DNA from 2 places in the Dialister pneumosintes genome. Region 1 is predicted to be linked to the other one. Evidence: a T-box and tRNA genes for the amino acid it is inferred to sense, from the RefSeq annotation. Region 1 holds a T-box; the other holds one or more tRNA genes.
The links. A T-box is a leader RNA that pairs with one kind of tRNA and senses whether it is charged. The one in region 1 lies ahead of thrS (threonine--tRNA ligase), so its partner is inferred to be a tRNA-Thr.
Positions count from the first base shown of each region.

Region 2: it has a tRNA-Thr gene. The T-box ahead of thrS (threonine--tRNA ligase) is inferred to sense a tRNA for this amino acid. The anticodon was not compared.

Region 1 is NZ_CP017037.1:389,289-393,707, forward strand. Features, by position in the region: gene BCB69_RS06270 (S-layer homology domain-containing protein) at 1-1,155, shown strand, start outside; gene BCB69_RS01960 (hypothetical protein) at 1,212-2,009, shown strand; gene BCB69_RS01965 (NAD-dependent epimerase/dehydratase family protein) at 2,158-3,099, shown strand; T-box leader at 3,130-3,340, shown strand; gene thrS (threonine--tRNA ligase) at 3,381-4,419, shown strand, end outside.
Region 2 is NZ_CP017037.1:145,645-150,063, reverse strand. Features, by position in the region: gene nusG (transcription termination/antitermination protein NusG) at 1-361, opposite strand, end outside; gene secE (preprotein translocase subunit SecE) at 453-680, opposite strand; gene rpmG (50S ribosomal protein L33) at 712-861, opposite strand; gene tuf (elongation factor Tu) at 1,156-2,343, opposite strand; tRNA gene BCB69_RS00705 (tRNA-Met) at 2,456-2,532, opposite strand; tRNA gene BCB69_RS00700 (tRNA-Thr) at 2,534-2,609, opposite strand; tRNA gene BCB69_RS00695 (tRNA-Met) at 2,647-2,722, opposite strand; tRNA gene BCB69_RS00690 (tRNA-Tyr) at 2,728-2,813, opposite strand; tRNA gene BCB69_RS00685 (tRNA-Thr) at 2,817-2,892, opposite strand; gene BCB69_RS00680 (DUF951 domain-containing protein) at 3,046-3,285, opposite strand; gene BCB69_RS00675 (hypothetical protein) at 3,307-4,317, opposite strand; gene whiA (DNA-binding protein WhiA) at 4,380-4,419, opposite strand, start outside.

The DNA.
Region 1 (4,419 bases):
GAAGGTGGTACAACGGAAACGGCAGATGTACATGTAAAACCTAAAGCATCGGCAGCAGGTTCGAGTGCTGCTCATGATAAGTTAAAAGGAACTACTATGCAGGTGAATGCAGATACTGCTTCCGGAGGTAACCATGGAGATGCTACGTTATTTGCAGCGGATAAGGGAAATCCTACTGCCGTCAACCCCACTGAAACTTTACATCTTAATGGAGATACTAATATTACTACCACATCCAGTGACCATAAGATTGCTATTTCTTTAAATAAGGATTTAAAAGAATTAAACTCTGTAACAGCCACTACTATGAATGCAAATACTGTTAATGTAGACAAAGCAGTAAATGTGGCCGGGAAAACTTATATTTCCGAAAAAGGGCTGAATGCGAATGGTCGGAAAATCACAAATGTTGCTACCGGTGTGGCAGATACAGATGCCGTTAATGTAGGGCAACTCAAGCAAGGACTCACACAAAATTACAATTCCTTATCCAATAAAATTAATAAAGTGGGAGCCGGAGCTGCTGCGATGGCTATGCTTCATCCCTTAGATTTTGATCCGGACGATAAATGGAGTTTTTCTGCAAGTGTAGGACATTATAAGGGCGAAAATGCAGTAGCATTAGGAGCTTTTTATAGACCTAATGAAGATACTATGGTGAGTCTTGGAGGTTCTGTGGGAAATGGGGATGATATGGTGGCCGGATCTGTAAGTTGGAAATTTAGCCAAAAGAATCATATATCTGTTAACCGTGTTTCTACAGCTAAAGAAATTTTGGAACTACGTAAAGCTTTAGAAGATTTACGTTCTTTAATTGCTGATGGTGTAGCCGGACGCAATTTGGATTTAAACAAGATTGAAATATTCCCGGATGTGCCGGAAAATCATTGGGCTTATGATTATGTAGCAACTTTAGCAGGAAATGGGGTATTAGAAGGATATCCGGACGGATACTTTAATGGTAATCGTCAAATGACACGTTATGAGATGGCAGCCGTTATTTATCGTGCTATGATGAATGGAGCAAAGATTAATGCCAAGGCTTTGAAGGAATTTGAGCCGGAATTAGATCGATTCCGTGTAGATACTATCAGTTATAATGAAGATGGTACACCGGATATTCAACGAGTTCGAACTATTGAATCTCGTAAATAATATGGAAAATTTTGATAATGGTAATAATCAATAAAAAAACCATAATTTTTATTTTGTTGAGCGGGATTATAAGTCCTATAGCAACTAATGCTTATAATCCTCCTAATTACAATCATAATTATTCTACTTATTGTACATCGCCCAAAACGCTTTATAATGGAATTTTTCCTGTTACTATAGCTAAACTATTTACACATTTTAAGTTATACCAAACCAAAAAAGTAGCCATTAAAGGATATATTTCTTCTTTTGCAGGTGGAAATATATATATTATTACAGATGAGAATGGCGACACTTTAGTTGTAGATTTAGGCAAACATGGTGGCAAACTACTACATCGTACTCCTTTTGTTGACATTGGACAAGTAGCAGATAATGGAAAGAAAGTATGTTTAGTAGCAGATAAAATTATATGGAATGATTTTAATCCTGATGAGGAATATTTTACTTATAAGGCAAATAATTCTTCGATAGAGTCACCTAAAGTGCTTTTGGAGATTGAACGAGATAAAGCTTTTTATCATCCGTTACCACAAAGTGAAAATAAACACTTTTTTGTAGTAAATCCCGGGAATATTACTGAAAGTGATTTAATAAATTATGTATATATTTCAGCGCGTGTTTTACAATCAGGGATTCTCCCTATAGGTACAAAAGTATATTTAACTGGGCGTAACGTAACTACTTATAAAGAGAATATTATGAATTTTTGGGATTCTCAAATGCAAGAAATTAAAGTACATATGAATGGGGCTTATATTCCACTTGGGCAAAGAGGAAGTTTTTACGGTACCATACAAAAAAATGAAGAGGGATATTATTTATCATTAGAGTGTGTACAAAGTATTTCATAAAAATAAGACAGCTTTTAGCTGTCTTATTTTTATGATTGATGTATAATGAGATTGCAAATTATACATGGGAATTATCATCAGTAGTTATATAATAAATATATTATGAATGACTTTAATTACTATCTTTTTAATAGATAGGAGGAAAAATATGAATGTATTAGTAACCGGTGGTGCGGGGTTTATAGGCTCGCATGTTGTGCGTAAGTTACAAAAAGAAAAAATTAACGTAACAGTCGTAGATAATCTTAGTACAGGGAAAATAGAGAATTTACCTGCAGGTACTTCATTTGTTCAAATGGACATTAATGATGTGCAGTTGGAAAAAGTTTTTTCTAAAGGAAATTTTGATGCCATAGTACATTTAGCAGGGCAAATTACAGTAAGTACCTCTATGAAAGATCCTTCTTTTGATTGTATGCAGAATGTATTAGGAACTGTTCATTTGTTGGAAATTGCACGTAAACATGGTGTAAAAAGAATAGTTTTTTCTTCCACGGCAGCTGTTTACGGAGATGTTCAGGAAGAATATCTTCCTGTTGTGGAGTCCCAATGTTTAAAACCGATGTCTTTTTATGGATTGTCAAAAATAACAGCGGAAAAATATTTACAACTATATAAAGAGTCTTTCGGTTTAGATTATGTTGTACTTCGATTCTCCAATGTTTATGGTGAACGTCAGGTGGATAGTGGTGAAGGTGGAGTAATTAGCATTTTTGCTAATTGTATATCTTCAGATAAAGGAATTACTATCTATGGAGATGGAAATCAAACCAGAGATTTTATTTATGCAGGAGATATAGCAAATGGCATTTATAAATCTTTGCTGACAAAAAATGTAAATCGAATATACAATTTATCAACAGAAAGCGAAATTTCACTTAACGGACTTATTTATATATTTGAAAAGATTACAGGGAAAAACATCAATAAAGAATATGCAAGTCCACGTGCCGGAGATATTTATAAGTCTATTTTAGCAAATGGAAGAGCTTGTTATCAGTTGTCATGGAAACCGGAAGTTAGTTTAGAAGATGGACTAAAAGTGACTTATGAATATTTTTGTAATATTCATAAGCATATGGGTTCTTGACATAAATGTTAAAAGGTGTAAGATATAAATATAAATGTAGTGAAAGAGACATGAAGTTTAATGGTAGCATAGCAAGAGAGTCTGTGTTTGGTGTGAACAGATTATGTAAGTTAAACTTTACCACTCTTGAGCAGGGAAACTGAATGAAGTAAGTTTTCTCGGTTAGCACCGTTATAGCTTCTAAAGTGAATCGTAAGATTTAATTTGGGTGGAACCACGGAATTTAACTTTCGTCCCTTAGTGGGATGAAAGTTTTTTTATTGTAGAAAGGATGGTAGGGTATGGTATCTATTGTGTTAAAAGATGGGAAAAAATTAGAATTTGAAAAAGAAATTCCCTTATTTGAAGTAGCAAAATCTATTTCAAATAGTTTGGCAAAAGAAGTTGTTGTTGCAAAGATGAATGGTGAATTGGCTGATTTGAGAGATTCTATTGTTGATGAAGCACAGGTAGAGTTTTTTACAAAAGAATCAGAAGAAGGACTATATGCACTGAGACATACGGCATCTCATGTTATGGCACAAGCTATTCAACATTTATTTCCGGATGTAAAGTTAGCAATTGGTCCGGCTATTGATACCGGTTTCTATTATGATATAGAGTCGGAACACAAGTTTAGCCAAGAAGATTTCGCAGCAATTGAAAAAGAAATGTCCAAAATTATAAAGTCCAATTTTGCTATTGAAAAATCTTACAAGAGTAGAGAAGAGGCTATCGCTTATTACAAGGAAAAAGGGCAACCTTATAAAGTGGAATTGATTGAAGATTTACCGGCAGATGCTTTGTTGTCTTTTTATACACAGGGAGACTTTGTGGATCTTTGTGCAGGACCTCATGTGCGTTCTACCGGTAAGGTTAAAGCTTATAAATTAATGACCGTAGCAGGAGCTTATTGGAGAGGCGATGAAAATAATCAAATGCTACAGCGTATTTATGGGACAGCTTTTTATAATAAAGAAGATTTAGAACATTTCTTGTACGTTCGTGAAGAGGCTGCTAAACGTGATCATAGAAAGTTAGGGAAAGAATTAGATTTATTCAGTTTCCAAGAGCAGGGACCTGGTTTCCCATTCTTTCACCCTAAAGGAATGGCGATTCGTAATGAATTAATTGAATTTGAACGTGAATTACTTAAGAAATATCGTTATGAAGAAATACAAACACCAATTATTCTTTCTAAAGATTTGTGGTTACAGTCCGGACATTGGGACCATTATCGTGAAAACATGTATTTCACAAAGATTGACGGAGAAGATTATGCAGTTAAGCCGATGAACTGTCCGGGAGGAATTCTATACTTTAAAACACAGCAGCGAAGCT
Region 2 (4,419 bases), 240 kb from region 1:
CTGTATGTACTGATATTTTTTTCTGATTAGCGTTTAAAATTCTTTGTGCTTCTTCATCGGTAAGCGGAATCGGTTTTGTAGTAGTTCCCACAAAGCCGGTAACCCCTGGAGTATTTCTAACTACATACCAACTATGATCATTCACTTCCATCTGGATGAGTAAATATCCAGGGAAGATTTTGCGAGAAGTTACTTTCTTCTCACCATCTTTTACTTCTTCCTCATCATGCATCGGAAGTAAAATCTGTTTAATCGTATCCTCCATTCCCATAGAATGAACTTTACGTGTCAGCGTATCCAATACCTTATTTTCATACCCTGAATACGTATGGATAACATACCAACGAATATCTTTTTTCACTTCTTCACTTGATGTCTCTGCTGCCACGGGAGCAACATTCTGTTCTCCGTTTATTTCGTCCTTTTTCAATTCCGACATGCTTCCTCCTCTTTTAGCTTATGGTAGTCACCAACAGCTTAGAAAGCTGCATGAATGCGAAATCAACGATAACGATCAGGAAAGAAACAAGAACCACCGATGTAATTACAGTTGCAGTATATTGAATCAACTGTGTTTTTGTCGGCCAATTCACTTTCTTCATTTCCATTTTTGTCTCACGAAAAAAACGAGTCCATGTGCTACTCTTTTCTTCCATGGACGACACTTGACGTTTCGCCATGTTTACACCCCAATTTCCTTAAACAGAAAAATTACTTTGTTTCCCTGTGCAGGGTGTGCTTATTTAAATGTTTACAATACTTCATCAATTCAAGACGTCCTGTTGTATTCTTCTTATTCTTTGTTGTTCTATAATTACGACGCTTGCTTTCTGTGCATTCAAGAGTAATTCCGCCACGCATTCTTTCCACCTCATCAATCTTTCTAGAATTTAGCCCATTAACTAAAATACTCGTACAGTATAGCACAAGCACTTATTGTAGTCAACATTGCATGCTAAAAACACCAATATCAGAAAGATTATAACATTCTTTACTTTTCACTGCAAGAATTACTTATGCCTCTTAATTATTCTATCCCTTACTTTGACCTATTCTACTCTTCTCTATCGGCTTCTCCTTCTCATACCCCCCCACTTTAAAAAGAGAGAAGGTTTCCCTCCTCTCTTCTCTTTTCACAATTCTTATAAAGTTTTATTACTTAATAATCTTTGCTACTACGCCTGCACCTACTGTACGGCCACCTTCACGAATTGCAAATCTCTGTCCTTCTTCCATTGCAATTGGGGTAATAAGCTGTACGCTCATTTCAATGTTATCTCCCGGCATGCACATTTCGGTTCCTTCCGGCAATCCGATGTTTCCGGTTACGTCTGTCGTTCTAAAGAAGAACTGTGGACGATATCCATTGAAGAACGGTGTATGACGGCCGCCTTCTTCCTTAGTCAATACATATACCTGTGCGGTAAATTCTGTATGTGGCTGTACGGTTCCCGGCTTAGTTACTACCTGTCCACGTACAATGTCATCACGGTCAATACCACGAAGCAATGCACCTACACTGTCACCTGCCATTGCCTGATCCAATGTCTTTCTAAACATTTCCAATCCGGTAATAACGGTTTCGGTTGGCTTTTCCTGAAGTCCTACGATTTCTGCTGCGTCCCCTACCTTCATGGTACCACGTTCTACTCTACCGGTTGCTACGGTACCACGTCCGGTAATAGTAAATACGTCTTCTACCGGCATCAAGTATGGCTTATCAGTATCACGTTCCGGAGTCGGGAAGTAGTCATCTACACTCTGCATCAAATCACGGATTGCCTGTTCATACTTAGCATCTCCATTCAATGCACCAAGTGCAGAACCTACAGTAATTGGAGTGTCATCGCCCGGGTAGCCATATTCAGAAAGAAGATCTCTTACTTCCATTTCTACCAAGTCAATCAATTCCGGATCATCTACCTGATCTGCCTTGTTCAAGAATACTACGATAGATGGTACGCCTACCTGCTTAGCCAACAAAATGTGTTCACGTGTCTGTGGCATTGGACCGTCTGCTGCAGATACTACCAAAATAGCTCCGTCCATCTGTGCTGCACCGGTAATCATGTTCTTTACATAATCAGCGTGACCTGGGCAGTCTACGTGTGCATAATGACGTTTTTCGGTTTCATATTCAATGGTAGAGGTATTAATGGTAATACCACGTGCTCTTTCTTCCGGTGCTTTATCAATGGATGCATAATCCAAGAAATCTGCCTTACCTTCATCTGCCAATACCTTGGTAATTGCCGCAGTTAAGGTAGTCTTACCATGGTCTACGTGTCCGATAGTACCAATATTTACATGTGGCTTTGTTCTTTCATAATGTGCTTTTGCCATTTTTATTTCCTCCATTATAAAAAAGTTTTTTGCTTTACTTATTATACATTCTTATACTATGTTTCACAAGAAGAAAGCAATAAAAAAGACCCCTAGGGTCTTAATGTCATTTTGGTGGCGGTACAGAGACTTGAACTCCGGACACAGCGGGTATGAACCGCTTGCTCTAGCCAACTGAGCTATACCGCCATGGAGCTGATAACCAGGATTGAACTGGTGACCTTATCCTTACCAAGGATACGCTCTACCGACTGAGCTATATCAGCAAAGCTATATTAAGCAAAATAGTTTTGCGAAAAAACATGGTTGCGGGGGTAGGACTTGAACCTACGACCTTCGGGTTATGAGCCCGACGAGCTACCAACTGCTCCACCCCGCGAAAAATGGTGGATGGAATAGGATTTGAACCTATGTAGGCGTGAGCCGGCAGATTTACAGTCTGCTCCCTTTAACCACTCGGGCATCCATCCATATGGAGCTGGCAATAGGACTTGAACCTACGACCTGCTGATTACAAATCAGCTGCTCTACCAACTGAGCTATGCCAGCAGATAAGTGACGAAAGTTATTGTACAAGAAACAATTTACATTGTCAAGCATTTTTTATTTCATCATTAGGTTTGTTTCACATTCCTATCACGTTTATTGATTATACCATTCCACAATATAATTGTCTATATTTTTAGTAAAATATTTGTTCCATCAACAAATGTTTTCTTCCTCTCGTTTTTGGATATGCACCTTTTCATTCATATCTCTATTTAATATCTTTTTTGTGCCTTTTATAAATTTAGGACGTGCAATTAAAAGTACTCTCTCACAATTACAACATTTTATTCGCATATCCGTCCCTAACTGCACAACTTCCCACTCTTGAGATCCACATGGATGCTTTTTCTTCATCTGCACTATGTCTCCAATTTTATATTGTATAAATTTCATAACTCCCCCATTATTTACAAGCTATGCATCTATTGGTACTAACAAAAACTGAAAAGGTAGATATGTAGCTCCTGCAATGACAAAATGTAAATGCAAATCCTGACCCGCATGCCATACCCCCATAGACCAAGTATCTCTAATTGTTTTTTCTCCAAAATATCTTCTACGACCTTTTACTTCATAAACCAAAGGCAAAGATTTTTCCTTAATAGTAAAAACGCCTTCATAAATCCCGCCTAAAGGATTGAAATATAGTCTATACTGTCCTTTACCACAAGTATGAATTATTACATCATATGTCATTCCAAAGTTTCCTGCATTGACACGTTGTTGCCCATCCAGTTCATCATACCCTTGATAAAATAAATCTTCTACCCCGTCACCAATAATCAATTTCCCCGGGCCACTACTGATATCCCAACAAGAAATGCTTTCTTTTATAACAGATAAAGGAAAAATTCCACGTCTATCATGTGCATCTGCTTCTAAAATTTTTGCATTTTCAATTTGGTTTATTTGTTCTTTTATACTTTTATCTTTTACAGGTAAAATAGCCACACCAAAGGTAACCGGGTTTAAAGTTTCCACATCTATTATTCCACTTGCCAAGTGTGCCTCAGGAATAAATTGTGATTCACCGGTTGTTAAAATAGTAAGTGTATCTGCTTTTAAAGAAATAGTTTGTTCCACTTCTTCTTTTTTATCTCTTGCTTCCACCTTGGATAAAGTTCTTCCTGTATGAATGTAATCTAAACTTGTATCCCCTGTTATATTCCTTTTTACTTTGAGGATGGTGTCTTTATTACTGTTTACATAAGTTACAATTTGTGCAATTCCACCCGTATCATTTACATTGTAATAATAAATACGTCCCTTACCTTGCATAGTTCCTCTAGCCAAAATACCATAAGAAGATGGATATTCAGGACTGTCTGAAATAAGCATATCCCCCTCACTCAGAGTAGTTCTCATAGGAATACTTTGATATTCCAAATCTACGACCGATGAAATATTTATGGCATGACTCGCCATAGGTATTATCCATAATAATAGACTCAAAAGTTTTTTAATGTACTGCAACTTAATCTCACCTTTTATTCTAAATTATTTTCAGATTTTATTTTTTTAGCAATA